Regions from separate parts of the Rahnella sp. PCH160 genome, predicted to be linked through region 2. Evidence: predicted binding sites of a transcription regulator. Region 2 holds the regulator's gene; each other region holds the start of a gene.
The links. Region 2 encodes PurR, which represses purine synthesis genes. Its sites were predicted from a motif close to CANGCAAACGTTTGCNTG; they were not measured.
Positions count from the first base shown of each region.

Region 1: the regulator PurR is predicted to act here: its motif matches at 6,050-6,067, upstream of purM (phosphoribosylformylglycinamidine cyclo-ligase).
Region 3: the regulator PurR is predicted to act here: its motif matches at 3,295-3,312, upstream of glyA (serine hydroxymethyltransferase).

Region 1 covers NZ_JBLOGT010000001.1:4,646,671-4,656,682, forward strand. Annotated here, with positions in the region: gene ACM5QY_RS21775 (AI-2E family transporter) at 1-800, opposite strand, end outside; gene bepA (beta-barrel assembly-enhancing protease) at 1,062-2,597, shown strand; gene arsC (arsenate reductase (glutaredoxin)) at 2,624-2,980, shown strand; gene hda (DnaA inactivator Hda) at 3,031-3,738, opposite strand; gene uraA (uracil permease) at 3,904-5,196, opposite strand; gene upp (uracil phosphoribosyltransferase) at 5,273-5,899, opposite strand; gene purM (phosphoribosylformylglycinamidine cyclo-ligase) at 6,132-7,169, shown strand; gene purN (phosphoribosylglycinamide formyltransferase) at 7,197-7,835, shown strand; gene speG (spermidine N1-acetyltransferase) at 8,060-8,635, shown strand; gene ppk1 (polyphosphate kinase 1) at 8,941-10,012, shown strand, end outside.
Region 2 covers NZ_JBLOGT010000001.1:4,101,217-4,111,228, reverse strand. Annotated here, with positions in the region: tRNA gene ACM5QY_RS19105 (tRNA-Val) at 181-257, opposite strand; tRNA gene ACM5QY_RS19100 (tRNA-Val) at 288-364, opposite strand; gene ACM5QY_RS19095 (MATE family efflux transporter) at 597-1,970, opposite strand; gene ACM5QY_RS19090 (riboflavin synthase subunit alpha) at 2,225-2,878, shown strand; gene cfa (cyclopropane fatty acyl phospholipid synthase) at 2,976-4,127, opposite strand; gene punC (purine nucleoside transporter PunC) at 4,488-5,699, opposite strand; gene punR (DNA-binding transcriptional activator PunR) at 5,836-6,741, shown strand; gene purR (HTH-type transcriptional repressor PurR) at 6,779-7,804, opposite strand; gene cydH (cytochrome bd-I oxidase subunit CydH) at 8,138-8,227, shown strand; gene ACM5QY_RS19060 (NlpC/P60 family protein) at 8,392-9,306, opposite strand; gene ACM5QY_RS19055 (Grx4 family monothiol glutaredoxin) at 9,770-10,012, shown strand, end outside.
Region 3 covers NZ_JBLOGT010000001.1:2,105,869-2,115,880, forward strand. Annotated here, with positions in the region: gene glrR (two-component system response regulator GlrR) at 1-1,194, shown strand, start outside; gene glnB (nitrogen regulatory protein P-II) at 1,348-1,695, shown strand; gene hmpA (NO-inducible flavohemoprotein) at 1,772-3,016, opposite strand; gene glyA (serine hydroxymethyltransferase) at 3,417-4,670, shown strand; gene ACM5QY_RS09875 (3-phenylpropionate MFS transporter) at 4,834-5,994, shown strand; gene csiE (stationary phase inducible protein CsiE) at 5,991-7,271, opposite strand; gene ACM5QY_RS09885 (DUF1007 family protein) at 7,524-8,123, shown strand; gene ACM5QY_RS09890 (nickel/cobalt transporter) at 8,114-9,166, shown strand; gene suhB (inositol-1-monophosphatase) at 9,232-10,012, opposite strand, start outside.

The sequences.
Region 1 (10,012 bases), 550 kb from region 2:
ACAATCACCACCGGAATGGTCACAAGCATCGCACCGATGTAGGGGATTAGCACCGAAATCCCGACCAGCACAGCAAGCAGCAACGAATAACGCAGATCCATGACCCAGAACACCAGGTAGGTCGCGACACCGACGATGATCATTTCCAGCACTTTTCCGCGAATGTAGTTGGTGACCTGCTGATTCATCTCTGCCCACACCTGCCCGGCCAGACCGCGATCGCGTGGCAAAATACGCCGAACGGCGTTGAGCATCTGCTCTTTATCCTTGAGCAAGAAAAACACCATCATTGGCACCAGAATCAGGTAAATCGCCAGCGTCAGTAATCCGACCAGCGACGCCAGCGAATATTTCACCACCGATTCACCCAGCCCTGAAAGCTTGCTGCGCAGATTTTCGGCCATCATATCGATGATGCCCGCATCCACCAGCGCCGGATAACGTTTGGGCAAGGTAGCGGCAAAATCGTAAAAACGGTTAAGCATACTCGGTAAATCGGCCAGAAAATTGACGCCCTGCTGCCAGGTCACCGGCGCAACCACAAACATGCCGAGCAGTAAAATACCGGCGAAAATAATCAGCACCACACTGACGGCCAGGGTGCGCGAAAGCCCGATGTGTTGCAGCCGCACCGTCGGCCACTCCAGTAAATACGCCAGCACAATCGCCACTAAAAGCGGTGCCAGAATGCCGTTAAGAAAATAAAGAATACAGAAACCCGCCACCAGAATAGCCAGCAGCGCGATAGCCTGCGGGTCCGTAAAGCGGCGGCGATACCATTGCAATAACATGTCCAACATCGTGGGAACACTCCTGTAAATTCCGGGTCTGGCGGGTTTGCGCTGTTTGTTCCCTGCGCGCTCAGACACAATTAACTATCTTCATATCTCTTTGTCACACAACTGTCGCTGCGGAGTGTTTTAAACTCTCACGAGGATAGCTACTATAGAGAGCAGCGGAAAGAAAAGCGTCACAAAATAACAATGTGGCCAACAGTTCATGGACGAAAGGCTCTTAATGCTTATCGGCATCGCGGTTAACTTATTGGGAAGCAAATGTTTATGGTTATGCGGTTGAAAAAAACGGTGATCGCTTTGTGCCTGGGCAGCCTGTTTACTGGCACAGTCCTCCCCGCAGGAGCCGACGACAGTTCATTCTGGTCGACGCCCGTTGGTTCTTCATCCCAAAATACCCGTTCGGCTTCCGCCCCGGCGACGAGCGATCAGCTTCCCGACATCGGCACCACGGCGGGCGGGACGCTCAGCATTAATCAGGAATTGCAGATGGGCGATTTTTACGTCCGTCAGATGCGCGCCAGCACCCCGCTGATAAACGATCCGTTGCTGAATCAATATATTAATGCGCTGGGACAACGTCTGGTCGCCCACGCATATTCCGTCCGCACCCCTTTCCATTTCTTTATCGTCAATAACGATGAGCTGAACGCCTTTGCCTTCTTTGGCGGCAACGTGGTACTTCACTCCTCGCTGTTCCGTTATACCGATAACGAAAGCCAGCTGGCTTCCGTCATGGCGCACGAAATTTCTCACGTTACGCAGCGCCATCTGGCGCGTGCGATGGAAGATCAGCAGCGTAACGCGCCGCTGACGTGGGTCGGTGCGCTCGGGTCGATTCTGCTGGCGATGGCCAGCCCGCAAATGGGGATGGCGGCACTGACCGGCACACTTGCCGGGACGGCGCAGGGGATGATCAGTTTTACGCAGGCCAACGAACAGGAAGCCGACCGCATCGGGATTCAGGTGTTGCAACGCTCCGGCTTTGACCCGCAGGCGATGCCTGCTTTCCTGCAAAAGCTCGCCGATCAGGCCAGTTACTCGACCCGCCCGCCGGAAATGCTGCTGACGCACCCGCTGCCTGACAGCCGTCTCGCCGATATCCGTAACCGCGCCAACCAGATGCCGCACCTGTTTGTGCAATCGTCTCAGGATTACGTGATGGCAAAAGTGCGTATCCTCGGCATGTACGGCTCTGAAAGTTATCCGCTGACCGATGATTATCTGCAAAAGCTGGGTAACGGTAATATTCGCGAACAACTGGCGGCGAAATACGGCCATGCTTTACAACTCTACAAAGCAAAGAAATTCGATCAGGCGCGCGCCGTACTTGAGCCGCTGCTGGCCACTTATCCGGGCAACGAATGGTTGCTCGACTTATCCACCGATAATGATATCGACAGCAAACGCGCTCCGCAGGCTATCGCTCGTCTGGAGCAGGCCGGTGCGGCCACCAGTTCCAACCCCGTTTTACAGCTGAACCTGGCGAATGCCTATCTGGAAGGCGCGAAACCGGCGAACGCCATGAAAATCCTGAACCGTTATACGTTCAATTATCCGGGCGATCCGAATGGCTGGGATTTATTGTCTCAGGCCGCCGCTGCGCAAGGCTTGCGTGCGCAGGAACTGGCCGCCCGCGCTGAAAGTATGGCGCTGGTCGGGCGTCTGGATCAGGCGATTGAAATGCTGAGTAACGCCAGCGCATTGCAAAAATTAGGCAGCCTCGAGCAGGCCCGTTACGACGCACGCATTGATCAGCTCCGCCAGTTACAGGGGCGTTTCCGTCAGTATCAGAAAGGCTGATGTCAGAATCTGTGAGGGAGAAAGTTATGTCAGGTGAAGTTACGATTTACCACAATCCGCGCTGCTCAAAGAGCCGGGAAACGTTGAAATTACTGGAAGATGAAGGCATTACGCCGGACGTCATCCTGTATCTGGACACGCCTCCGTCTGTTGAAACGTTGCAAGATTTGCTGAAAAAGCTGGGTTTCAGTTCTGCACGTGAGCTGATCCGCAAAGGCGAAGAGATTTATAAGACACTGAATCTTGGCGATGAAAGCCTGAGTGAAGCCCAGCTCTTACAGGCGATGGTAGAAAACCCGAAACTGATTGAACGTCCGATCGTTATTGCCAACGGCAAAGCACGTTTAGGCAGACCGCCGGAACAGGTGAAAGCCATTTTGTAATCCCCCGCGTCAAATTCGGGTTCGTCACACGAGCCCGGATCTTCTCAGGTTTACAGCCCCAGAATTTCTTTCACAAACGGGATCGTAAGTTTTCGCTGCGCGTTTATCGACGCACGATCCAGCTGATCTAACGTCATAAACAACGTCCGCATTTCGCGATCCAGACGTTTTAACAGGAAACGACCCACATCTTCCGGTAATTCAAACCCGCGCAGTTTAGCGCGCAGCTGTAATGCCTGAAGTTTTTCTTCATCGGAGAGTGGCTGAAGTTTGTAAATTTGGCCCCAGTCGAGGCGAGAAGCCAGATCCGGCAGGCTGAGATTCAGCTGGCGCGGAGGACGATCGCCGGTAATAAACAGACGCGTGCGACCGGTTTCAAGAATGCGGTTATAGAGATGGAAAACGGCCGCTTCCCATTCATCATCCCCGGCAATCCCTTCGATATTATCAATGCAAACCAGCGCCAGATGCTCCATGCCGTCCAGAACTTCGGGAACGAAATACGCGCGCTTGTCTAATGGCACATAACCCACGGCTTCACCACGTTGCGATAATTCGGCGCAGGCTGCGTGTAAAAGATGGCTGCGGCCGCCGCCTTCGCGGGACCAGAAATAGATATACGTGCCGTGTTCCTGATGCAATGCGGTCTGAATCGCAGAAAGCAGAGAAGAGTTTTCTCCCGGATAAAAACTGGCAAACGTTTCATCATCGGGCAGATAAAGTGGCAGGGAAAGCTGTGCCGGCGTATTCAGAAGCACCTCAAACAAAGCGGCATGAAGGCCGCAGATGTTGTCACGTCAATAAAAGGAACTGCCGAATTCTAGCAAGGATCCGCGGTGAAATGAACTATGCCAGGTGCAACCGCTTGCGATCCGAACACCTGACCGGTTGCGCGCAGGCAAACCGGTCAGGAGGGATCACCGTCAGACCGGCGGATTTTCCCGCTCGTCTTCGACATCAATGATCTGTTCTTCACCACGGAAAATCTCGATCACTTTGAACAACAGGCTCAGGAAAATACCGACGATCGTCGCCAGTGCCATGCCTTTCAGCTCCGCCGCACCGACGTGGATCTTCGCGCCGCTGACGCCGATGATCAGGATCACCGCAGTCAAAATCAGGTTCTGCGCTTTGTTGTAATCCACTTTAGATTCAATCAGCACGCGGATACCGGATGCGCCAATTACGCCGTACAACAGCAGGGAAACGCCGCCCATCACCGGAACCGGAACCGCCTGGATCGCCGCAGCCAGTTTCCCGATACAGGAAAGCAGGATCGCCAGAATCGCGGCGCCGCCAATAACCCAGGTGCTGTAAACCTTGGTGATCGCCATCACGCCGATGTTTTCGCCGTAAGTGGTATTTGGCGTAGAACCGAAGAAACCGGATAACACTGTAGACAGGCCGTTTGCCAGCATGGAACGGTGCAGGCCCGGATCACGCAGTAAATCTTTCTTCACAATGTTCGCCGTCACGACTAGATGCCCGACGTGCTCGGCAATAACCACCAGCGCCGCAGGCAAAATGGTCAGGATCGCGACCCATTCGAAACGCGGTGTGTAGAAGGTTGGCAGAGCAAACCAGTGCGCGCTTGCAATCGCAGAAACATCCACAACGCCCATAAAGAAGGACAGCGCATAGCCTACCAGCACGCCAATCAGAATCGGGATAATCGCCAGGAATCCACGGAACAGCACGGAGCCCAGAATGGTCACCGATAGCGTCACCAGAGAGATGATGATGGTAGTGGAATCCACCGGCGCGCCGTCGGCAGGCAGCAAACCGGCCATATTGGCGGCCACACCGGCCAGCTCGAGACCGATGACGGCAACGATTGCGCCCATCGCCGCAGGCGGGAACATCACGTTAATCCAGCCAATCCCGGCTTTTTTAACAATCAGCGCCACCAGGCAGAACAACAGACCGCAGGCAATAAATCCGCCCAGCGCCACTTCATACCCCATCGGCAACAGCAACAGCACCGGTGAAATGAACGCGAAGCTTGAACCCAGGTATGCCGGAATTTTCCCTTTACAGACAAATAAATACAGCAAAGTCCCTATGCCATTGAACAACAGCACCGTTGCCGGGTTAATTTTGAAAAGAATGGGAACCAGAACGGTGGCACCAAACATGGCAAACAGATGCTGGAAACTCAGGGGGATTGTCTGCAGTAAAGGCGGACGCTCGCTTACCCCGATGACACGACGGGTCATAAATTGATCCTCTGTGAATGATGACGAGTAAAAAAAAATCAAAAAAAAGCCGACTTCTCAGTCGGCTGCTTGCTGCTTACTTGGTACCAAATATCTTATCGCCCGCATCGCCGAGCCCCGGCATGATGTAGCCTTTCTCGTTGAGCCCCTGATCCACCGAGGCGGTGTAAAGCTCGACGTCCGGGTGCGCAGCTTCGAGAGCGGCTATCCCTTCCGGTGCCGCCACCAGCACCAGCACTTTAATGCTCTGGCAGCCTGCTTTTTTCAGGAGATCGATAGTGGCGATCATGGAGCCGCCAGTTGCCAGCATCGGGTCAACCACCAGCGCCAGACGTTCTTCGATGTTAGAAACCAGCTTCTGGAAATACGGCACAGGCTTCAGGGTTTCTTCATCGCGGTAGACACCCACCACGCTGATACGCGCGCTTGGTACGTGTTCCAGTACGCCTTCCATCATGCCCAGACCGGCACGCAGGATCGGCACAACAGTAATTTTCTTGCCCTTGATCTGATCGATTTCAACCGGACCACACCAGCCTTCGATAGTGACTTTTTCAGTTTCTAAATCGGCAGTGGCTTCATATGTCAGAAGACTACCCACCTCAGAAGCCAGCTCGCGAAAACGTTTCGTGCTGATGTCGTTTTCACGCATCAGGCCCAGCTTGTGTTTCACCAGCGGGTGTTTCACCTCGACGATCTTCATTATTTATTCTCCTAAGGTGGTTGGGCTGCAAAAAAAAATCGCGAGATTATAACGCCATTTTTTTTGAACGCCATACGAAATAGCCTGATCTGGATCATCAGGAACTCGGTTAGAGTATAGACAGCCCAAAAACATCATCCGAATAAGGCGCTCGCAAACGTTTGCCTCCGCTGTTAGAATTGCCGCGCATTATTCTTCAACCACCAACCCAAACCGCCGTGGGGACTTCGCAGTGACCGACAAAACCTCTCTCAGCTATAAAGACGCAGGCGTAGATATCGATGCCGGTAACGCATTGGTAGATCGCATTAAAGGTGTAGTAAAACAGACCCGTCGCCCGGAAGTTATGGGTGGATTGGGCGGTTTTGGTGCTCTCTGCGCGCTGCCGCAAAAATATCGTGAACCCGTGCTGGTTTCGGGTACCGACGGCGTTGGCACCAAGCTGCGTCTGGCAATGGATTTAAAACGCCACGATACCATCGGTATCGACCTGGTCGCGATGTGCGTCAACGACTTGATCGTTCAGGGCGCTGAACCGCTGTTCTTCCTCGATTACTACGCCACCGGCAAACTGGACGTCGACACCGCCGCCAGCGTGATCACCGGTATTGCAGAAGGCTGTAAGCAGTCTGGCTGTGCGTTAGTGGGCGGCGAAACTGCTGAAATGCCGGGGATGTACCACGGCGAAGATTACGACGTCGCGGGCTTTTGCGTCGGCGTGGTGGAAAAATCAGAAATTATCGACGGCAGTAAAGTCGCAGACGGCGACGTGCTGATCGGGCTCGCCGCCAGTGGTCCGCATTCCAACGGCTACTCACTGGTACGCAAAATTCTGGAAGTCAGCAAAACCAATCCGGAAACCACCGATCTGGCGGGTAAATCTCTGGCCGATCATTTGCTGGCACCAACAAAAATTTACGTGAAATCGATCCTGAACCTGATCGAGAACGTCGAGGTGCACGGTATCGTCCACCTGACCGGCGGCGGCTTCTGGGAAAATATTCCGCGCGTTCTGCCGGAAAACACTCAGGTCATCATTGATGAATCTAGCTGGCAATGGCCGGATGTCTTTTCCTGGCTGCAAACCACCGGGAACGTCAGCCGACACGAAATGTACCGTACCTTCAACTGTGGCGTCGGCATGCTGGTAGCCCTTCCGGCTGAGCTGGCAGAACAGGCGATTGCTTTACTGAACGAGAATGGCGAAAAAGCGTGGAAAATTGGCTACATTAAAGCCTCTGACTCCGCTGAACGTGTTGTCATCCAGTAATTCAACTCACTGAAAACAGGTATAGAAATGAAAAGGATTGTGGTTCTGGTATCGGGCGAGGGAAGCAATTTACAGGCCCTGATCGATGCCTGCCAGCACGGAAGAATCAACGCTGAAATCTGCGCTGTTTTCAGTAATAAATCCGCCGCTTACGGGCTTGAAAGAGCCCGTTCCGCTAACATTCCAGCGCACGCGCTGGATGTGAAAGCCTACGAAGATCGCGCTGCGTTTGACGTCGCACTGGCTGATGCCATCGACACATTCCAACCTGATCTGGTGGTGCTGGCGGGTTATATGCGTATCCTGACTGCCGAATTCGTCCAGCGCTTTGCCGGACGAATGATCAACATCCACCCTTCCCTGTTACCGAAATATCCGGGTCTTCACACTCACCGTCAGGCGATTGAAAATCAGGATACTGAACACGGCACATCTGTGCATTTTGTTACTGAGCAGCTCGATGGCGGCCCGGTCATTTTGCAGGCAAAAGTCCCGGTGTTTAGCGAGGACACAGAAGAAGAGCTGGTTGCGCGAGTTCAGACGCAGGAGCACAACATTTATCCGCTGGTAGTCAGCTGGTTTGTTGACGGACGTCTGTCCCTGCAAAACGGCCAGGCGTTAATGGATAACAATCCACTGCCTGAACAGGGTTATGCGGCGGATTAATCTGCATAAACGCGATGATTTCACTATAAACCGGCCTCGTGCCGGTTTTTTATTTCCTGACATTTGACACTTGTTTACATTTCAGCCGATATAATACCCATCCCGGCGCACGTTTAAACGTCGTTTGTGCGCCGACCTTCATCTGAAACACGGTTGTTTCAGATCTTATATTCACGAAGGTTACCTCAGGTAAAACGGCTTTTTGATTTTTTGAGGAACACCCCATGTTTAGCAATAACAGCGTCAGATTACGTCCACTGGAAAAGGATGATCTGTCGTTTGTTCACCGTCTTGATAATAACGCCAGCATTATGCGTTACTGGTTTGAAGAGCCTTACGAGGCGTTCGTCGAACTGACTGATCTCTATAACAAACATATTCATGACCAAAGCGAGCGTCGCTTTATTATTGAATTCCAGGGCGGGCCGGTCGGATTAGTCGAACTGGTCGAAATTAATCATATTCACCGCCGTGCGGAGTTCCAGATAATTATCGACCCGCAGCATCAGGGCAAAGGCTTTGCCGGTGATGCTGTCCGTCTGGCCATGGATTATGCCTTCTCGGTTCTGAACCTCTATAAGCTGTATTTAATCGTCGACAAAGAAAATAAAAAGGCAATTCATATTTACAGCAAACTCGGGTTCGAACTTGAAGGTGAACTGAAGCAGGAATTCTTTGTGAACGGCGAATATCGCAGTGCCATCCGCATGTGTATTTTCCAGCCGCAGTTCCTGGCGAAATACAAAACCAAGCCCGTTCAGGTTAAACCTGAAACTCTGATTGGTGCCAGCGCCGTCTGATTTCTCATAAATACCTTACCGGTGAGGGCAACAATGTCCTTCACCGGTAAGGCTTTTCCCGCTTTTTTCCCACATTTATTCTCTCCGCAGAAACTCTCCTGAATTCATCCCCTGTAGTGTTGGACTTTCCTGTCAATCTTTCGCAATATTGGTAGTAGACACTAGGCCCTCTCACAAAAGGCTTCCTGTTACGTCCGGCATCGAAACACGCGGGCAACATGAAGATCACGTTGAGCTAAATTGTGGTGTTTTCAGGCAAATTTGCCTGTATGGGCCAGGTTGTAAGCCAAATGAACGGAGTGAAAATGGGTCAGGAAAAGCTTTATATCGAGAAAGAACTAAGCTGGCTGTCCTTCAATGAGCGCGTCTTGCAGGAAGCGGCAGACAAAAGTAATCCCCTGATCGAAAGGATGCGTTTTTTAGGGATTTATTCCAATAACCTGGATGAGTTTTACAAAGTCCGCTTTGCCGATTTGAAACGGCGGATCCTCATCAGTGAGGAGCAGGGTTTTCTTGGCGCGTCTCGTCATTTACTGAAAAAAATTCAGGCAAAAGTACTGCGCATTGATCAGGAATTTGACAGTCTCTACAACGATTTACTGCTGGAAATGGCACGTAATCAAATTTTCCTGATTAACGAGCGTCAGGTGTCGGAAAACCAGCAAGCCTGGTTGCGTCAGTATTTCAGACATCAGTTGCGCCCGCACATTACGCCGATTCTTATCAATCATGACACCAATCTGGTGCAGTTCCTCAAAGATGACTACACCTATCTGGCGGTAGAAATTATCCGTGGCGAAGAGATTCACTACGCCCTGCTGGAAATTCCGTCCGATAAAGTCCCGCGCTTTGTTAACCTTCCGCCGGAAGCACCACGCCGTCGCAAGCCGATGATCCTGTTGGATAACATTCTGCGTTATTGCCTGGATGACATTTTCAAAGGCTTCTTCGACTACGATACGCTGAATGCCTATTCGATGAAAATGACCCGAGACGCCGAATACGATCTGGTCACGGAAATGGAATCGAGCCTGCTGGAATTAATGTCTTCGAGCCTGAAACAGCGCCTGACCGCTGAGCCGGTACGTTTTGTTTATCAGCGCGACATGCCGGATGAAATGGTGGAATTACTGCGCGGAAAACTCGGCATCTCCAACTACGATTCGGTGATCGCCGGTGGCCGTTACCATAATTTCAAAGATTTCATTGGCTTCCCGAATGTCGGCAAAGCCAATCTGGTCAACCGCCCGCTGCCACGTCTGCGTCATTTGTGGTTCGATAAATTCCGTAACGGCTTTGCCGCCATTCGCGAACAGGACGTGTTGCTTTATTACCCGTACCACACGTTTGAGCACGTTCTGGAACTGCTGCGTCAGG
Region 2 (10,012 bases):
TTTCGTCACGGTACCTTCGAAAATGCCACATTTGAGAAATAATCTTAAAAAAATACAAACGGATGACGTCAGCGCGATTTGAAAATCAGAAAAACGGACAGGCGTAAGAATGTCATCAGATTGATTCAGCTTTTGGAAATATTCAGGGAGGATTAAAAACTGGAAGAGAGAACGTTGCTTTGGTGCGTCCGAGTGGACTCGAACCACCGACCCCCACCATGTCAAGGTGGTGCTCTAACCAACTGAGCTACGGACGCACAATGTGCAACGGTAAAGCATTTGAAGAATGGTGCGTCCGAGTGGACTCGAACCACCGACCCCCACCATGTCAAGGTGGTGCTCTAACCAACTGAGCTACGGACGCATCGTTTTCTTCTTTGTCAGCCAGTGCTGGCGACGGGGACGAATATTAACGACCTCTCTGGAGGCTGGCAAGGGAAAAAAGACATTTTCCTGTCATATTGTGCGTGATCGCCGAGCTAATGCGCATTGCGTTGTTTTTTTAGACATAACGGCGAGCCGGATGACGAAATTTTCCGCGCCTTGCAGTCAATTTGCAGCACGCGGAATGTCAAACTGAAGGATTTAAAATTCGTTCAGCGGCCAGCTTTTTGCAAAAGAGTAAAAGAGGGTTGTTTTTGCAGCCAGCGCATACGGAATGTCATCATCACTGCGGCAAAAGTCAGCCCAAGGATAAATCCGCACCAGAATCCACTTGGCCCCATTTGTGGCACCAGCAGATCCGTCAACCCGAGAACATAGCCCACCGGCAATCCCAGCACCCAATACGCGACAAACGTTATATAGAAGATAGAACGCGTATCTTTGTATCCACGTAGTACGCCACTGCCAATCACCTGAACTGCATCAGAAATCTGAAACAGCGCGGCGAATATCAGCAGGTGAGACGCCAGCGTCACCACTTCCACATTGTCATTATAAAGTGACGCAATGTGTTCACGGAAAATGATAGCGGTCAGGCTTGTACAACAGGCCATCAAAATGCCGGTCATAATGCTGGTGTAAGCCGCCACTTTGGCACCTTCAACCGACGATTCGCCTAAGCGTGAGCCCACACGTATTGTTGCCGCCACGCCCAGCGAAAGCGGAATAACAAACATCAGCGAGCCGACGTTAAGCGCAATCTGGTGGCTGGCGACGGCCACAATGCCTAACGGCGAAACCAGCAGGGCGACGATAGCAAACAGTGTGACTTCGAAGAAAAGCGCCAGCGCAATCGGCATCCCGAGCTGGATCAAACGCCGCAGCGTTGGCCAGTCAGGTTTTGCAAAGCGCGAAGGGGCGACGATATCACGCATCGTATAATTGCGGCGCACGTAAAACCGCATCATGAAGAACATGACCCAGTAAACCGTGCCTGTTGCGACGCCACAGCCCACACCGCCCAGTGCAGGTGCACCGAATTTCCCGTAGATGAAGATGTAGTTAACCGGGATATTCACCAGTAACCCGATAAACCCAAAAATCATGCCGGGTTTGGTTTTTGACAGCCCTTCACACTGGTCGCGTAGTACCTGAAAGTAAAGGTAGCCCGGCGCGCCCCACATAATCGCGTGCAAATACCCGACGGCTTTCTCTTTTAGCTCAGGATCGATATTGTGCATCAGGCCAATAAGATGGTCGCATTGATACAAGACGGCGATGATCAGCACAGAAACACCGGAAGCCAGCCAAAATCCCTGCTGTACCTGATGGCCAATTTTATCCCGGCGTCCGGCACCGTTCAGATGCGCGATGGTTGGCGTCAGAGATAGCAATAAGCCATGGCCGAATAAAATCGCAGGCAGCCAGATTGAGGTGCCGACGGCAACTGCAGCCATATCTGTCGCGCTGACAGAACCTGCCATAATGGTATCCACTACGCCCATGGAAGTCTGGGCGACTTGTGCAAGGATGACCGGAATCGCAAGCGCTAATAACACCCGCGCCTCTGCAAGGTACTTCTGCACTGATACACCTTTTTTGTTGATTATATTGAATAAAAAATGCCACGCGCGGCGGCATTAGAGAGTAGAAAATAGCCACAAGATTGTACATCTTCAATATTTTTAAGCAAACAATGCTGTTAATGGCCGGTTAAATAATGAAATCCGTCAATACGAGACTATTTTTGGCCGCAGGGATTTGGCTTTCAATTAATTCTGCGGCAAACTGACCGGAGCGTCGTCTTAATACAGCAGATTTAAACATTGAGGAAAAGGCTATGTTTACCGGAATAGTTCAGGGAACCGGAACGGTTGTGTCCATTGACGAAAAACCGAATTTCCGTACCCATGTCGTTCGCTTGCCTGAGGATATGCTTGATAACCTCCAGTTGGGGGCTTCTGTCGCGCACAACGGTTGTTGTCTAACGGTAACTGAAGTGAAGGGAGATTTAGTCAGTTTCGATCTGATGAAAGAAACCCTGCGCCTGACCAATCTGGGCGATCTTAACGTCGGTGATCAGGTTAATCTGGAACGTGCCGCCCGTTTTAATGACGAAATTGGCGGGCATTTAATGTCCGGGCATATTATTTGTACTGCCGAAGTGGCGAAGATTTTGACGTCAGAAAATAACCGTCAAATCTGGTTCCGTATGCCGCATGAAGATTTAATGAAATATGTATTACATAAAGGGTATATCGGGATTGATGGTATCAGCCTGACCATTGGCGAAGTCACCCGCACCCGTTTTTGTGTGCATTTAATTCCTGAGACCCTGCAAAGAACCACTTTAGGCACTAAGCGTCTTGGAGATAAAATTAATATTGAAATTGATCCGCAAACACAGGCCATCGTTGATACGGTAGAACGCGTACTGGCCAGTCGCGAAGCTGCAATCGCCACTGCGCAGGCCATGATTGAAAAGTCTGAATAATTATTTCAGCAGCGGATTTATAAATAGAACGAAAGGAAAAACCGGACATGTGCGTCCGGTTTTTTGCTATTAGGGTACGGCGAAACAATTGCGCGAATTAACGCGGAACGCGTATCCCGCCATCCACACCTTCAGGGCTGAAGACAACTTGCCAGAGCTGGATGTCACGTGCTCTGAAAGCACCCGCACAGGCATTCAGGTAGTACGTGAACATACGGTGGAAACGGTCGCCGTAACGTTCTGCCAGTTCAGGCCAGTATTTTTGGAAACGTTCATTCCAGGCCATCAGGGTACGATCATAATCTGCACCGATATTGTGCCAGTCTTCCATGACAAACAATGATTCACTGGTTTGTGCGATTTGCTGAACAGACGGCAGACAACCATTCGGGAAGATGTACTTATCAATCCAGGGGTCAACGCTAAGATCTGTTTTGTTAGAACCGATGGTGTGCAGCAGGAAAATACCGTCAGGTTTGATATTGCGTCTGGCGACATTAAAGTAGGTCTGATAATTTTTGGGACCCACATGTTCGAACATACCCACCGAAACCACGCGGTCGAACTGATCGTTAAGGTCACGGTAATCTTTCAACAAAATGGTGACGTCCAACCCTTCACAGCGTGTCTGTGCCAGTTTCTGTTGCTCGGCAGAAATCGTGACACCCACGACGCTGACGCCATAGTTGCGGGCTGCAAACTCTGATAAGCCGCCCCAGCCACAGCCGATATCGAGTAAACGCTGGCCCGGCTTCAGTTGCAGTTTGTCGCAGATCATCCTGAGTTTAGCTTCTTGGGCTTCTTCAAGCGTTGTAGCGTCTTTCCAGTAGCCGCAGGAATATTGCATATAAGGGTCGAGCATCAGGGTGAATAAATCATTACCTAAATCGTAATGTTCTTTCCCGACGATCCACGCCCGCTTGCGGGATTGCAGATTGGTGAGGCGTGCTGCGGCGATACGCAGAGTGTCTTTGAAATGGTGGGGGAGTTTACTTTCCAAACCTGCACGGAGAACACGTTGGAAAAATATATCAAGGCGCTCGCATTCCCACCAACCATCCATATAACTTTCACCCAGACCCAAAGAACCTTCCTGTAAAACACGCTTGAAAAAGTCAGTGTTTTTTACTTTAAGGTCGAAAGGGCGACTACCGTTAACCTGGATGTCTGCCATAGCCAGCATTTCACTGACTATCCGATACCACTGATTGTCCTGAATGCTTTGGTCTTCTATACACGATGAACTCATAGCTTCTCCATCACTTTCTCTTCTGACTTATTAACCTGCCGGGAAAAGCAAAGGCAATTTGTGCAGGTCTTTATGAGAACAGACGACTTGCGCCACGTCCGATATTCGACACCAACAGAGGAAATTTAGAAGAACACCCGCAAACAAATGGTATGCAGGAAAATCATCCTTGAAAAACGTACCGGAAAAATAGTGTGACGCGATCCTCACGCCGACGCTAAGTAACTAATAAAAGTATTGTAAAAATGCTATTTTATTGGGTTACGTTGAGTATAGGCTCGCTCGCAGCCATTCTCAATAGTTAATCGCTTTGAAAGTAAGTGTCCATTAAGTGATTGTAACATATGGTCATTATTACTATTAATTTGCGTGCCGTGCCTGCCGTTTTTGCTCGGATTCATCCTTCCCGGATTGCGCTTCTTCCTGACGCATTGACAACCAGCGGCCCAAAACAACCAACAATAGTGTAGACAGCATCGTGGTCACTGTCGCCATTAGCGGTTGCACAATAAATGCGGAAACCAGCAGACTCGCGAGGAAACACAGCCCCAACTGCAGGGTATTTTGCAACGCAGCAGCCTTACCTGTATTAGCAGGAAATGGCATTAATGCGTTTGCGACAACAATCGGATATATCGCGCCATTCACCAGAGCCATCAGGCAGAAAGGAATTAACAGACTTATCAGCCCCGCATCGGTAAATATCGCCACGCCGAACAGACTCGCCACACTGACGCCATAACCTGCCAGCAGCCACGGCAGAATCTTATTGCCATCCGTTTTACTGATCAGTACGCGACACCCGAAACCGCCGAGCAGGAAGGCAATGGTCTGAGGAACATAGCTCAGGCCAATTACGCCCGGTGAGTACCCCATGTCACTGAGAATAAAGGGAGAACCGGTCAGCCACGCAAAAAATCCAGCAGAGCATGCGGCATAAATCATCACGTTACCGCTGTAAACCCGCGAGGCGAGAAGTTGCGCAAAACCGGCTTTATCAGCAGGAGCATGAACCTCTGGAGCCTTTTCACGCAGAGTGAACGTCGTGATAAGCAATATCACTGCCACGACGGTTAGCAGGACAAAAATCGCTTCCCAGTCGAAATGGTTGAGAACCCATGCGCCCAGCAACGGTGCCAGTGCGGGGGAAAGCGCAACCAGCGGCATGATGCTGGCAAAGGTTTTTTTAGCGACATCGGCAGAAAAGCGATCCACTACCAGCGCCTGCCAGGTCACGGCGGCGGCACACACGCCCATCGCCTGCAGGAAACGCAGCGCCAGCAGGGCGCGGACATTCTCAACCCACAGTACGCCCAGGCAACCGACGGCAAACAATGCTAATCCGATCAGCAATACCGGTTTGCGGCCAATCCGGTCAGACAGCGGCCCCCACAGCAACTGGCCAATGGCAAAGCCGCCCAGGAAAATACTCAGGCTGGCGCTGATCATGCCCGGGCTGGTCATCAGGCCGGTTTGCATGGCGCTGAAAGCCGGGAGATACATATCGGTCGCTAAAAAGCCGAGCATACTCAGCCCGGCGAGATAGAGCATAAATCCTGGGGAGGGTTTCATTATTGTCTCTTTAATTTATGTATTGCAGATGATTTGACGCAGAATTCGTATCGGATGCGGAGTTTAACGCTTTGATAACAGCCTTGTGAAACGCTAATATTTGCATTCTGGTATCAAAAAAATTGAAGGCTAAGTGATGTGGTCAGAATACGCCCTTGACGTGGTAGATGCCGTCGCCCGAACCGGCAGTTTCAGCGCTGCCGCGCAAGACTTGCACCGGGTGCCTTCTGCCATCAGCTATACCGTGCGTCAGCTCGAACAATGGCTGGCCGTTCCACTCTTTGAGCGCAGACATCGCGACGTAGTACTGACGCCTGCAGGGAAAGTTTTTGTTGATGAAGCGCGGATTCTGACAAAAAAAATGATAGCTACCCGACGTCAGTGTCAGCAGGTCGCGAACGGCTGGCGCGGAGAATTGCGGGTGGCCGTCGACCGTATCGTTAAACCTGCCCGGACGCGGCGACTGGTGCTGGATTTCTACCGGCATTTCCCGGACACCGAGCTCATCATTCATTCGGAAGTCTTCAACGGTGTCTGGGACGCCCTGGTTGACGGGCGGGCAGATGTTGCTATTGGCGCGACGCGAGCGATCCCCGTCGGAGGACGTTTCAGTTTCCGCGATATGGGGTTTATGGACTGGCATTGCGTGGTCAGCGCACAGCATCCGCTTGCGCAAAACACGGGTGTATTGACTGACGAACAGCTGCGACCTTATCCGGCGCTTTGTCTGGAAGACACGTCACGGACATTGCCAAAGCGCGATACCTGGACGCTGGATAACCAGCGAAGGTTGGTGGTTCCCGACTGGACGTGCGCGCTGGAATGTCTGAACGAAGGTTTATGCGTAGGGATGATGCCGGTTCACCGGGTGACACCCTGGATTGAACAGCAGAAATTGCGGGTTCTGGCGCTGGAAAATACTTTCCCTGATAGCCCGTGTTGCCTGACGTGGGATCAAAGCAATCCGTCGCCTTCACTGGCGTGGCTGCTGGATTATATGGGGGATATGGAGACGATGAACCGGGAGTGGTTGCGCGATTGATGAAAAAAACGCCTGCATCGCAGGCGTTCATTGAAAATTAACGGCGGTAGTCGCGGAACGGGCCGTCGGCGACGGAACGGCGTTCAACCAGTTTCGGATGCACTTCAATAGTCTGCGATTCTTCGCGCTTACTGATAATTCTGTCCAGCAGCATGGTAAAGGCCATTTCACCCAGACGTTCTTTCGGCTGGTGAACCGTCGTCAGCGCAGGCGAGAAATAACGCGCATTACGCACGTTGTCATAACCAATCACGGAAATATCCTGCGGTACGCGCAGACCAAGCTCATCGGCAGCACAAATTGCGCCCATCGCCATCACGTCTCCGCCACAGAACACAGCCGTCGGGCGGTGTTTCTGCATCAGAATTTTGTGCATGGCCTGATACCCTGATTCCGGCTCAAAATCGCCCTGAACCACCCATTCTTCACGAAGAGGGATATTGGCTTCCGTCAGCGCTTTAACAAAACCCTGGAAGCGGCCGCCGCCGGTGTTTCGCGCCAGTTGCCCCGGAATGACGCCGATATCGCGATGACCGCGCTCAATCAGATAACGTCCGGCCATATAGCCGCCTTCGAACGCGTTATCGATGATACTGTCGGTGAAATTCTTACGCGCTTCGCCCCAGTCCATCACGACCATCGGGATGGAACGGTATTCTTCGAGCATATTCAGCAATTCGTCCGGATATTCCGCGCACATCACCAGTAAACCATCGACGCGTTTTTGCGCCAGCATTTGCAGGTAGGCCTGCTGTTTCTCCAGATTATTGTGTGAGTTACACAAAATCAGCGTATAGCCTTTTGAGAAACAGCTGTTTTCCACGGCCTCGATCACTTCGGCGAAGTAGGGCGCTTCGCTGGATGTTGCCAGCAGACCGATAGTTTTGGTGTTATTGACCTTCAGACTGCGTGCCACGGCGCTGGGAGAATAGTGCAACTCTTTGATTGCAAGGAGAACCGCGGCTCGGGTTTCTTCGGCGACGAAACGGGTTTTATTGATGACGTGCGACACGGTTGTGGTGGAAACGCCAGCGCGCTTTGCGACATCTTTAATCGTTGCCATGTAAAAAATGACTCCTGTGCTCACGTGTATCAGCACGTTAGCATTATGTTAATCGTTTGCTTGCGTGGATTTGACTGCTGACTTAGAAAAGGGCAGTGAAATCGTTGGGTGGATTCTTCAGGATGAGGCGTGAAATGCTCTCGGGTGAAATCGACCGGCACACAGGCGTGGTAACCGACAATTTTCACTTATAATGCAGGAAAGTGGAAGTAAAATTGTCATGAGCCTGTTGTTATTCAGCACAAGATTTTAAATGTGAATTATGAGAAAATGCGTTGGCACACATTTAGTGTGGCTAAATGAACGCCACAATTTGATCCGTAAGGGGGTTTGATGGACAGCAACCTGAAATTTTCTTTGATCACTACGATCTGCGCTTTGCTTATGATTATGGCTTTCAGCTTCACCGCAATCATGAATTGATCTGCGCGAAAGCCGCAATAAAAAAGGGCGATACCTATAACAGGAATCGCCCTTTTCAATTTTACGCAGTGGCCCTTTGCGCCGATACTCTTCCCTGCAGAAACTCTTCGTTAAATGCTATTCAATGGCTGATTAGCGAAACTTCAGACTTAACGAATTGTTTATTATCGGATCGTCTTAGGGGTCATTACCCGTCGTGCGCCAACATAATGGTCTTGCCAGTAATCTTCACCCAGTGAGGTGATTTTAATGTCTTCGCCGGTACGTGGTGACTGGATAAACTTCCCGTTTCCAACGTAAACACCAACATGGTCGGCGGCACCGCGGTTATTAATTCGGAAGAACACCAAATCGCCGGATTCTAATTCACCCCGTTTGACCGGAGCCGCATCGCGCAAGTGGTACATTTCATTGGCTGTGCGAGGCATTTTTATTCGGATCAGATCTTTGTAGGCGTAGTAAACCAGTCCGCTGCAATCAAAACCTGTATTCGGTGAGGTCCCGCCCCAGCGATAAGGTTTGCCGACCTGGTGCATCAGTTTTGTCATGGCAGTTTGCTGTGCGTGCTGATAACGTTTTTTGTGCGTTGCGCTGAGCGTTATCGGTTTACTGTCTTCTTCATGCAACTTCTTGCCTTTGCGGTGACGGCCATAGGCTTCTTTTTTGCTGACCTTTTTACTGCTGTTTTTAGCGAGAGAGCGGGTTTCCGTTTCTTTTTCTGCTTTCGCCCCGGCCCGCGTTGTCTTGAGTGTTTTTTCTTTTTTACTTTCTACTTTACTCTCGGCCCGCGTCGTTTTTACTGTTTTTTCTGAAGATGTCTTTCGCTTAACCAGTTCGGTGCTTTTGACTTTCTTCTTCGAAATTTTTTCCTGAGTTTTAGGTTCTGAAACCGGCGCGACTTTGGTTTTCTTACTGGTTTTCGCAGCCACGGTTTTTCGCTTTCGACGCTCTTCCGGTGCGACCTGGTTGACATGACTCTTTCGCTGATCGGCAGCGGCACGATTCTGTGGCGACGCATGGGCCATATTCAGAAACAGCTGGGTAAAGAGCAGCACAAAAAGCGTGAACAGTAAGCGCATAGCTTCGTTACCATGAGTGGTAGGGTTAAACATCAGGGATGTCAGAGTATTGCCTAAAAGAACCCGACAAAAAAGCACGAATTGCATCGATTCTAGATCATATTGTGAGAAAAAGTTAATAGCTTTTTTTATGTCGAAATAACCGCCATTTTTAGTCAAAAAAATAACCACTTTTCATGGTGTTAATATTTGAGTTAAAGAATGGAATTTAGCAGATCTGACATTATCGTGGAACGGCAAAAATGTTATTCTCGATGAATCTTTAATTATGTGAGCCTGAACGCAAGCGCCGAAAATTGTTTAGCTAAATGCCAGTATTGAGAAAGACCCCACAAAAATTGGCGTTTTTATCTGGTGCCTGCCATCGTTACAATAGAAGGCATTGTGATTGCGCACCGTCTCTGTGTGCTGCGCGTGAAGAGTAATGACCGTGACAGCCTGTACCGGCTTGAGGAAGCAAGAAATGACCACTCCAACGATTGAAAAAATTCAGAAGCAAGTTTCTGAAAACCCGATTCTGCTTTACATGAAAGGTTCTCCAAAACTGCCAAGCTGCGGTTTCTCTGCACAGGCCGTTCAGGCGCTGTCTGCGTGCGGCGAGCGTTTCGCATACGTTGATATCCTGCAGAACCCGGATATTCGTGCTGAGATGCCAAAATTTGCTAACTGGCCTACGTTCCCGCAGCTGTGGGTTGACGGTGAGCTG
Region 3 (10,012 bases), 2.0 Mb from region 2:
GAACGTATCGATCTGGTGCTGAGTGATTTGCGTATGGACGAAATGGATGGCATGGCGCTTTTTGCCGAGATCCAGAAGTTCCAGCCGGGAATGCCGGTGATTATTCTCACGGCGCACGGCTCAATTCCCGACGCCGTTGCCGCCACGCAGCAGGGCGTTTTCGGGTTTCTCACCAAACCAGTTGACCGCGATGCGCTGTATAAAGCCATTGATGAAGCGCTGGCGCAGTCCAGCCCGTCGGTGGATGAAAGCTGGCGTGAGTCGATTGTGACCCGTAGCCCGCTGATGCTGCGTTTACTGGAGCAGGCGAATATGGTCGCACAGTCTGACGTCAGCGTGCTGATTAACGGCCAGAGTGGTACGGGTAAAGAAGTGCTGGCGCAGGCGATCCACGGCGCCAGCCCGCGCGGAAAGAACGCGTTTATTGCCATCAACTGCGGCGCGCTGCCGGAACAGTTGCTGGAATCAGAATTATTCGGCCATGCCAAAGGCGCATTTACCGGCGCGGTCAGCAGCCGCGAAGGGCTGTTTCAGGCGGCTGGTGGCGGAACGTTGTTCCTCGATGAAATCGGCGATATGCCGCTGTCATTGCAGGTCAAACTGCTGCGCGTTTTACAGGAGCGCAAAGTCCGCCCGCTGGGCAGCAATCAGGATATCGACGTCGATGTACGCATTATTTCTGCGACGCACCGCGATTTGCCGAAGGCGATGGAAAAAGGCGAATTCCGCGAAGACCTGTTTTATCGTCTTAACGTCGTGAGCCTGAAACTGCCGACGCTGAGCGAAAGGTCGGAAGACATTCCGCTGCTGGCAAACCATCTGCTTCGCGTTGCAGCGCAGCGGCACAAACCGTTCGTCCGCAGTTTTTCCACCGATGCGCTGAAGCGGCTGATGGCCGCGAGCTGGCCGGGGAATGTGCGTCAGCTGGTGAACGTGATTGAGCAGTGCGTGGCGCTGACCTCCGCGCCGGTCATCAGCGAAGCGCTGGTGCAGCAGGCGCTGGAAGGCGAGAACACCGCGCTGCCGACGTTTGCCGATGCGCGAAACCAGTTTGAGCTGAATTATTTGCGTAAGCTTTTGCAGATAACCAAAGGCAATGTGACGCAGGCGGCGCGTATCGCCGGGCGTAACCGCACCGAATTTTACAAGTTGCTTTCCCGCCATGAGCTGGAAGCCACGGATTTTAAAGAGTAACGGGAATTTACTTTCGGCGGCATCGGGTACATTCCTGCCGCTGAACTATGATACCTTTAGCGCCTTCGCATGCTCCGGCATCCGAAACCAGATTGTGAACCATGCTGCCGCTCAGGAAGGCGGAGAGCAAACGAATGATTATAAGGGTCCGCCATGAAAAAGATTGATGCGATTATCAAGCCATTCAAACTCGATGACGTCCGTGAAGCACTGGCTGAAGTCGGGATTACCGGGATTACCGGGATGACCGTGACCGAAGTAAAAGGCTTTGGCCGTCAGAAAGGTCATACTGAACTGTACCGTGGTGCTGAATACATGGTCGATTTTCTGCCAAAAGTAAAAATTGAGATTGTTGTGGCCGATGACATCGTGGATACCTGTGTTGAAACCATCATGACCACCGCGCAGACCGGCAAAATCGGCGACGGCAAAATCTTTGTGTTCGACGTGGCGCGCGTAGTGCGTATTCGTACCGGCGAGCAGGACGAAGAGGCTATCTGATTTTATTCAGAGTCTGAAAGAGAAAAGGCTGACATTGCGTCAGCCTTTTTGCTTTTTGGCGCGGGTATTCTGCCGCTTAAATGACTTTATGCGGGCCGAAGCATTCGTAATGAATATTGGCTTGCGCGATCCCCTTTGCCAGCAGCTGTTTGGCGGCAAACTGCATGAATCCGACCGGGCCGCACAGGTAGAAGTGCATCGCCGGATTACTGATCTGTTCGCTGACTTTGCTCAGATCCATTAAGCCCTGATATTGAAAATCTTCGCCCGGTAAATCGCTTTTCTGCGGCTGGTTATACCAGACATGGCTTTCCAGTTGAGGCAGATACGCCTGCGCGCTTTTCACTTCACCGGCAAACGCATGAACCGCACCATTTTCGGCGGCGTGCAGCCACTGAACCGGCGCTTTATGGCCGCGCTGTGCGAGCGTGCTGAGCATGCATAACATTGGCGTCTGGCCGACACCGGCAGAAATCAGCGCGACCGGCGTGGTTTCGCTGACATCCAGGAAGAAATCACCGTGCGGCGCGGCGAGGTGAATAATGTCGCCCGGCAGCGTAATGTTATGCAGGAAATTGGAAACTGCACCCTGACCTTCACGTTTTACCGCAATACGGTACGTTTTGCCGTTCGGTGCCTGCGTCAGGGAATACTGACGGATTTCCTGATTTTCCAGTGAGGCGTCACGAATATACACCGCCAGATATTGCCCCGGCTGGAAATCTGCCACCGGTTTGCCATCAACAGGCTCCAGCAGGAAAGAAGTGATCAGTTCGCTTTGTGGCTGTTTTCCCACGATACGGAATTCACGGGTGCCGCTCCAGCCACCGGTTTTTTCGGCGCTTTCTTTATAGATTTCCGCTTCACGATGGATAAATACGCCCGCCAGCACGCCGTAGGCTTTGCCCCACGCATCCAGCACTTCCTGGCCCGGGCTGAACATTTCATCCAGCGTTGCCAGCAGGTGTTCACCGACGATGTTGTACTGTTCCGGCTGAATGATAAAACTGGTGTGCTTCTGAGCGATGCGTTCCACAGCGGGCAAAAGCGCCGCCAGATTTTCGAGATTCGCCGCATAAGCGCAGATGGCGTCAAACAGCGCCTGACGCTGATCGCCATTGCGCTGATTGCTCATATTGAAGATGTCTTTCAGCTCGGGATTGTGTGCGAACATACGATCGTAGAAGTGGGCCGTCAGCTTCGGGCCGGTTGCCGCGAGTAAAGGAATGGTGGATTTAACGGTTGCGATAGTCTGTGCATCTAGCATAGTGAACTCCTTCCTCTTCGTCCTTGAAACTGCTGCTGCGTTAGCTGCCCTCAAGAATCCGAATCACTGACTCAGGTCAGCTCATCGGAATTCTTTCGATTGCCGCCTTGCCGCAGCTCCAATGACTTTGAGGTTATTTAGAATGAAAAGTAATAACATGCATTTTAAATACATCTTATATAAGCCCACAATTTCTGTAAACACCCCCTAAAGTGGTAGGGCTATTTTCCGGTGAGCGGTAGCTCACAAAGCTGAAATTTGACCATGTTCAGGTGAATAAAATTCCCTTGATTATGGGCAGAGGTTCGCAGATCAAAGCCTTGCTGCATCTGGAGCCAATCGTTTGCTTAAAAACCTCTAACTGACCCTATCCGAAGACCGCCTAAACATTTACACTATTGCGCAGAACCCGTAAGGGGCGTTTATTTTTAGTTTGTTGAGTCAGGAGATGCGGATGTTAAAGCGTGAAATGAACATTGCCGATTATGATGCTGAGCTGTGGGCAGCAATGGAAAAAGAAGTTGTCCGTCAGGAAGAACATATCGAGCTGATTGCGTCAGAAAACTACACCAGCCCGCGCGTTATGCAGGCTCAGGGTTCGCAGCTGACCAACAAATATGCCGAAGGCTATCCGGGCAAGCGTTATTACGGTGGTTGTGAGTACGTCGATATCGTTGAGCAACTGGCCATCGACCGTGCAAAAGAATTGTTCGGTGCTGATTTTGCTAACGTTCAGCCACACTCCGGCTCACAAGCTAACTTCGCGGTTTACACCGCACTGCTGCAACCGGGCGACACCATTCTGGGGATGAACCTCGGCCACGGTGGTCACCTGACGCACGGTTCTCCGGTCAACCTGTCCGGTAAACTGTATAACGTAGTGCCTTACGGCATCAACGAAAGCGGCGACATCGACTATGACGACGTTAAGCGTCAGGCCGAAGCACACAAACCAAAAATGATCATCGGTGGCTTCTCCGCCTTCTCCGGTATCGTTGACTGGGCAAAAATGCGCGAAATCGCAGACAGCGTTGGCGCGTACTTCTTCGTCGACATGGCACACGTTGCCGGTCTCATTGCGGCAGGCGTTTACCCGAACCCGGTTCCACACGCACACATCGTCACGACCACCACGCACAAAACGCTGGCTGGCCCACGCGGCGGTCTGATTCTGGCGAAAGGCGGCAGCGAAGAGTTTTACAAAAAACTGAACTCCGCCGTCTTCCCTGGCGGCCAGGGCGGCCCGCTGATGCACGTGATTGCTGGTAAAGCGGTAGCACTGAAAGAAGCGATGGAACCTGAGTTCAAAGCGTACCAGCAGCAGGTGGCTAAAAACGCGCAGGCGATGGTGGCTGTGGTTCTGGAACGTGGCTACAAAGTGGTTTCCGGCGGTACGCACAACCACCTGTTCCTGATGGATCTGGTCGATAAAAACCTGACCGGTAAAGAAGCGGATGCCGCTCTGGGCCGCGCTAACATCACCGTTAACAAAAACAGCGTGCCAAACGATCCGAAGAGCCCGTTCGTCACTTCTGGTGTGCGTATCGGTACGCCGGCTGTCACCCGTCGCGGCTTCAAAGAAGCTGAAGTGCGTGAACTGGCTGGCTGGATCTGTGACGTGCTGGACAACGTGAACGACGAAGCCACTATCGAACGCGTTAAAAACAAAGTTCTCGATATCTGTGCACGCTTCCCGGTTTACGCATAATATCTGCGGAGCCGTTAAGCTGCTAAAACCCGCTCCGGCGGGTTTTTTTATGGGCATGTATCAGAATTTGTGAGCTGGCAGACACTACGGGAGTCAGAATTTGTCTGCGGATTGCTAGCGATTGTGAGCTTTGTCAAAGTATTGGCCTCACACCGGAGGATTTATGGAATTGCGTTCTACGCGCTGGCTCGCACTCAGTTATTTCACCTATTTTTTCAGTTACGGTATTTTCCTTCCCTTCTGGGGCTTATGGCTAAAAGGTGAGGGGATATCTTCCGAAAGCATCGGCCTGTTGCTCGGTGCTGGCTTAGTGGCCCGTTTTCTCGGGACGTTAATTATTTCTCCGTCGATTAAAGACCCGTCTCATCTCATTACCGGCCTGCGCATTCTGGCCTTGCTCACGCTGGCGTTTGCCGTCGGGTTTTGGTTTGGCAACGGCTGGGCGTGGCTGATGATCAATATTGCCGGTTTCAGCGTATTCTTCGGGCCGTTAGTGCCGCTGACCGACGCGTTAGCGGGCACGTTGCAACGCCAGATCAATATGGATTACGGCAAAGTGCGCGTCTGGGGATCAATTGCGTTTGTCATCGGATCGGCGGTGACCGGCAAACTGGTCGAGGTTTACGGCCACAACGCAATTTTGTACACGCTGACAGCGGGCATTGCGGCGATGCTGCTCGGCATGTTACTGCGCCCGAGCGTGAAGCCGGTGGGCGAACCACGTGAAAGCGGCGCACCGACTATTTCCTGGAAAGCCCTGCTGGGTGAAACGCCGGTCTGGCGGTTCCTGTTGTGCGTGACGTTGTTGCAGGGTGCGCACGCGGCGTATTACGGATTCAGCGCGATTTACTGGCAGGATATCGGTTATTCCTCAACGACTATTGGCTATTTATGGTCGCTGGGCGTGGTGGCGGAAGTGCTGGTCTTTACCTTCAGCCATCAGCTGTTCCGGCGCTGGCCGGCGCGGGATTTGCTGTTGCTGTCGGCGGTGTGCGGCGTTGTCCGCTGGGGCATGATGGGCGAATTTACCGCGCTGCCGTGGCTGATTGTGGTTCAGATCCTGCACTGCGGTACGTTCACCGTTTGTCATCTGGCGGGGATGCGTTTTATCGCTTCGCGCCCGCGCGATCAGGTGATCCGGTTGCAGTCGGTCTATTCTGCACTGGCAATGGGCGGCGGCGTGGCGATTATGACGATGGTCTCCGGCTTCCTGTTCGAGCATCTTCACGCCGGATTATTCTGGGTGATGGCGTTGCTGGCGGTTCCGGCGATGTTCCTGCGCCCGAACGTCACCCCTTCAGCACCGGCTGAGACTGCTCGCTAGGGCGCTTCGAGCAGCGATCGGATCCGTTTTCGCTGCTCTTTCGCCAGCGGCAATTGCGTGTGGATAACTAAAGGATCGGCGTCGGTGCTGCGGATGGCGTAAGGTGTGACGATCATTGCCACACCGCCCGGCGCGCCAAACTGATAAAAATCGGCAAGCGTCTGATATTTAATATTGAGCGGCAGCAGCGTGGCTTCACGCAGTTGCTGCTCGACCGCTTCTTCCAGCTGTGGATTACCGTGCGTCAGCAGCAAAATCTGCTTTTCCTGCAAGGCGTTTCCCTGCATCAGCCAGGCACCAAAGGTAATCGCCACCAGCCCGATTTCATCTTCCGAAAGGCTGATCAGGTATTCATGTTCAAACCCTTTCAGCGCTTCACCGGTGGTTCTCACCAGACGCGGATACATCCGGTTGACCTCTTCCTGCATCAGGTTATCGATGCCCATACCGAAATGGCAGCGCTCAATGGCCGGGCCGAGATGCGCGAAAAGCTGGCCAACCAGCCCTTCATAGCTGCTGAATTTCATACCGGCGATTTCCTGAAATCGCGCCACCATATTTTCAATTTCCAGCAACAGACGCTGATCTTCCGTCGAACCGGAACTCTGATAGCTGTGGTTTTTTAACATACGCAGCATCAGGGTAAAAAATTCACACTCGCCGTCATCCAGCAAACCGTTACTGAGGCTTTGCAGCTGAAGAAAAATTTCACGCGCCGCCGTGTATTCCGGTTTTTCACGCAGCCAGCGGCGCTGCTGTTCGGTGAAATGCAAACCGGTGGGCCGGTCGTTTTGCCATAAACAATATTGCAGGCAAATCTGCATCAGCTGGCGATCGTGCGGGCTGAGAGGTTTCGGCAACCCCGACGAACAGTCTTCGATCACGACCCCGAGAATGTCATTTCTCAGTGCCACCGTCGGGCAGGTCTGGCCGTCAAAAGCGATATGCAACCACGGGATAAAATGGCGGGACACGAAATCAGGGGAAATACGCAATGTGCGGCGTAATCCCTGAAAAAGGCACAGGCGCTGGGCCAGCGTATCACCCTGGATCCGGCATTCTTTTTCGCTGTACTGCAAGACATCCAGATGGTGGATCCGCTGGATTTCGCAGGTGACTTCGGCCAGATCTTCCCACGTCGTACTCAGCCCGACGCCGTTAATTTCGCTGATGATCTCCAGTTGAACCGCCGTCAGCGGCGCGTACAGCATCAGCAACACATGGCACCGGCGTTGCGTAGCGGAAAGCGCAGGAGAGGGCTGTTTTTCTGGGGTCATATCACCTTCTGTAATTGTTTAGCCTGAAATTATTAGTCAAGCATAGCAAAGCGACTGCCTGCGATAAGACGTCTTCGCAGGGTTTTACTCCGGCTTACAACTCAGATCACAGATATTTTTGACGACCGCTTAAATGCACAGCAAAATACTGTTACTAGTAACAATTTGATGGCGCTTTACAGGGAGATGATCTTGAACAATGCCAGGAACCGGCCTGTTTCCCGCTGTGCGAAATGGCTGGGTTTAGCGCTTATGTGCCTGCCAGTCATTACGCTGGCACATCCGCACAGTTTTATTGATATGCAGACCACGCTGGTGGCGGATGAAACGTCGCTGACCGGCCTGAAAATGGTCTGGACGATGGACGAAATCACCTCCGCCGATCTGCTGTATGACGCGCAGAATGCCAAAACGGGATCGGATGTCTGGAAGAAACTGGCGGCAGAAGTCATGGCGCGGGTGCTCAGCCAGCACTATTTCACCGATTTCTACCGTGAAGGCAAACCGGTGAAATATCTCGATTTACCCAGTGAATATGCGCTTTCCCGCAAAGGCGATCAGGCGGTGCTGGAGTTTGTGCTCCCGCTGGCGCACCCGCAACTGCTGGCGGGTAAACCGATGCAGTTCTCGACCTTCGATCCCTCCTATTTTGTGGATATGACGTACAAAGACAAAACCGCGCTGCATCTTCCGCCGGATCTGGAAAAGCGCTGCACGCTGGCGTTATTTACCCCGAAACCGGACGCTTCGCTGCAAAGCTACGCGTTGTCGCTGGATAAGGCCGATGCGCCACCGGAAAACATGGATCTTGGTCAGCAATTTGCCCAGAAGGTCACGCTCGAATGTCACTGATTTCAACGCCATCGAAAACCTTTTCCTGGCGGAATTTATGGCCGCTGGCGGTGTTCCTGATCTTGCTGGCGGGCGGGGCGTTTGCGCTGTTCCACTACTGGCCGCGAATTCTGCTCAGCAGCATTATCTGGCAGCGGGATTTGCATCAGGAGCTGGCCGGGCTTTTGCGCCAGGTGAAAGAAAATCCGTTACAGGCAGGCATCACGCTGGCGGGTTTCAGCCTGATTTATGGCGTGGTTCACGCCATCGGGCCAGGGCACGGAAAAATCGTTATCACGACCTATCTGGCAACCCATCCTTCACGCCTGAAAAACAGCCTGAAACTGACGTTTGCCTCCGCCATTGTGCAGGGGCTGGTGGCGATTTTGCTGGTCAGCGTGATGCTGGGCGTTTTGCAGCTTTCTTCACGCCAGTTGCATCAGAGCAGTTTCTGGATGGAGCGGGGCAGTTTCATTCTGGTGATTTTTCTCGGATTGTTGCTGTGCTGGCGGGCACTTAAACGGGTCTGGCAGACGATCAAAAGTTTGCAGCCAGCACCGGCCATGCGCATCAAAAGCCTTTCTCCGGCGGGCGCTCAGCCGCACGTTCATGACGAACACTGTGGCTGCGGGCATCAGCATGTCCCGAGCGATCGGCAGCTTCAGGCCGGCGGTGATTTGCGCACGCAAATCGCGATTGTGCTGGCGATGGGGCTGCGCCCGTGCTCCGGCGCGATCATGGTTCTGCTGTTCTCCAAAGTGATCGGAGTTTACAGCTGGGGCGTGATTTCTGCCATCACGATGGCCATCGGCACGTCGCTGACCGTGTCGCTCATCGGCGTACTGGTTTTTTACAGCCGTTCGCTGGCGGTAAAACTGAGCGCCAGCCGGACGCCTGCCGCGTGGCAGCGCGTTGCCTGGTCGTTGCTGGCACTGACGGGCGGGATTGTTCTGGTTGTGGTCGGCATTTTGCTCTACAGCACCGGCGGGGGGATGTTTCTCCAATCACCGGCGGGCCTTTCGGGCGTTAATAATCGCGCTGTGGATCTTAAATCGCAGACATAAAAAAACGGACGCCCAATCGATGGACGTCCGTTTTTTTTGGGTCTTACGACCCGAAACCGGCGAAATTAACGCTTCAGCGCTTCGCTCAGTTCATCACGCATGGTCATCAGAATACCTTTAACGACGCGCGGGTTACCGGCAACGATGTTACCGGAAGAGAAATGGTTGTGGCCGCCAACGAAGTCAGTGACAACGCCGCCTGATTCACGCACCAGCAGTTCGCCACCGGCGAAATCCCAAGGTTTCAGGGCGATTTCAAAGAAACCATCAACACGGCCAGCAGCCACGTAAGCCAGATCCAGCGCAGCAGAACCGGTGCGACGGAAATCAGCACATTCGGTGAACAGTTTGCCCACAACGTTCATGTAGCTTTTTGCGTGTTGTTTTGCTTTGAACGGGAAACCGGTCGCCAGAATGGTGCCGTCGAGATCTTTCGCGTTAGTGCCGCGCAGACGGTAACCGTTCAGCTGAGCGCCCTGACCACGGGACGCGGTGAACAGTTCGTTGCGCATTGGATCGTAAACTACCGCGACTTCAGTGCGGCCTTTGATGCGCACGGCGATAGAAACAGCGAAATGTGGGAAGCGTTTAACGAAGTTGGTGGTGCCATCCAGCGGGTCGATAATCCATTGTACGTCTTTGTCTTCGCCTTCCAGCTCGCCACACTCTTCACTGATGATGGTGTGTTTTGGGTAGGATTTGCGAATGACATCGATAATCATATGTTCTGCATCGCGATCTACGTTGGTAACAAAATCGTTGGTACCTTTTTGAGTAGCTTCTACAGAGTCTGGCGTTTCGTAATGTTTGGCAATCAGGTTACCGGCCTTGCGCGCAGCGCGCACG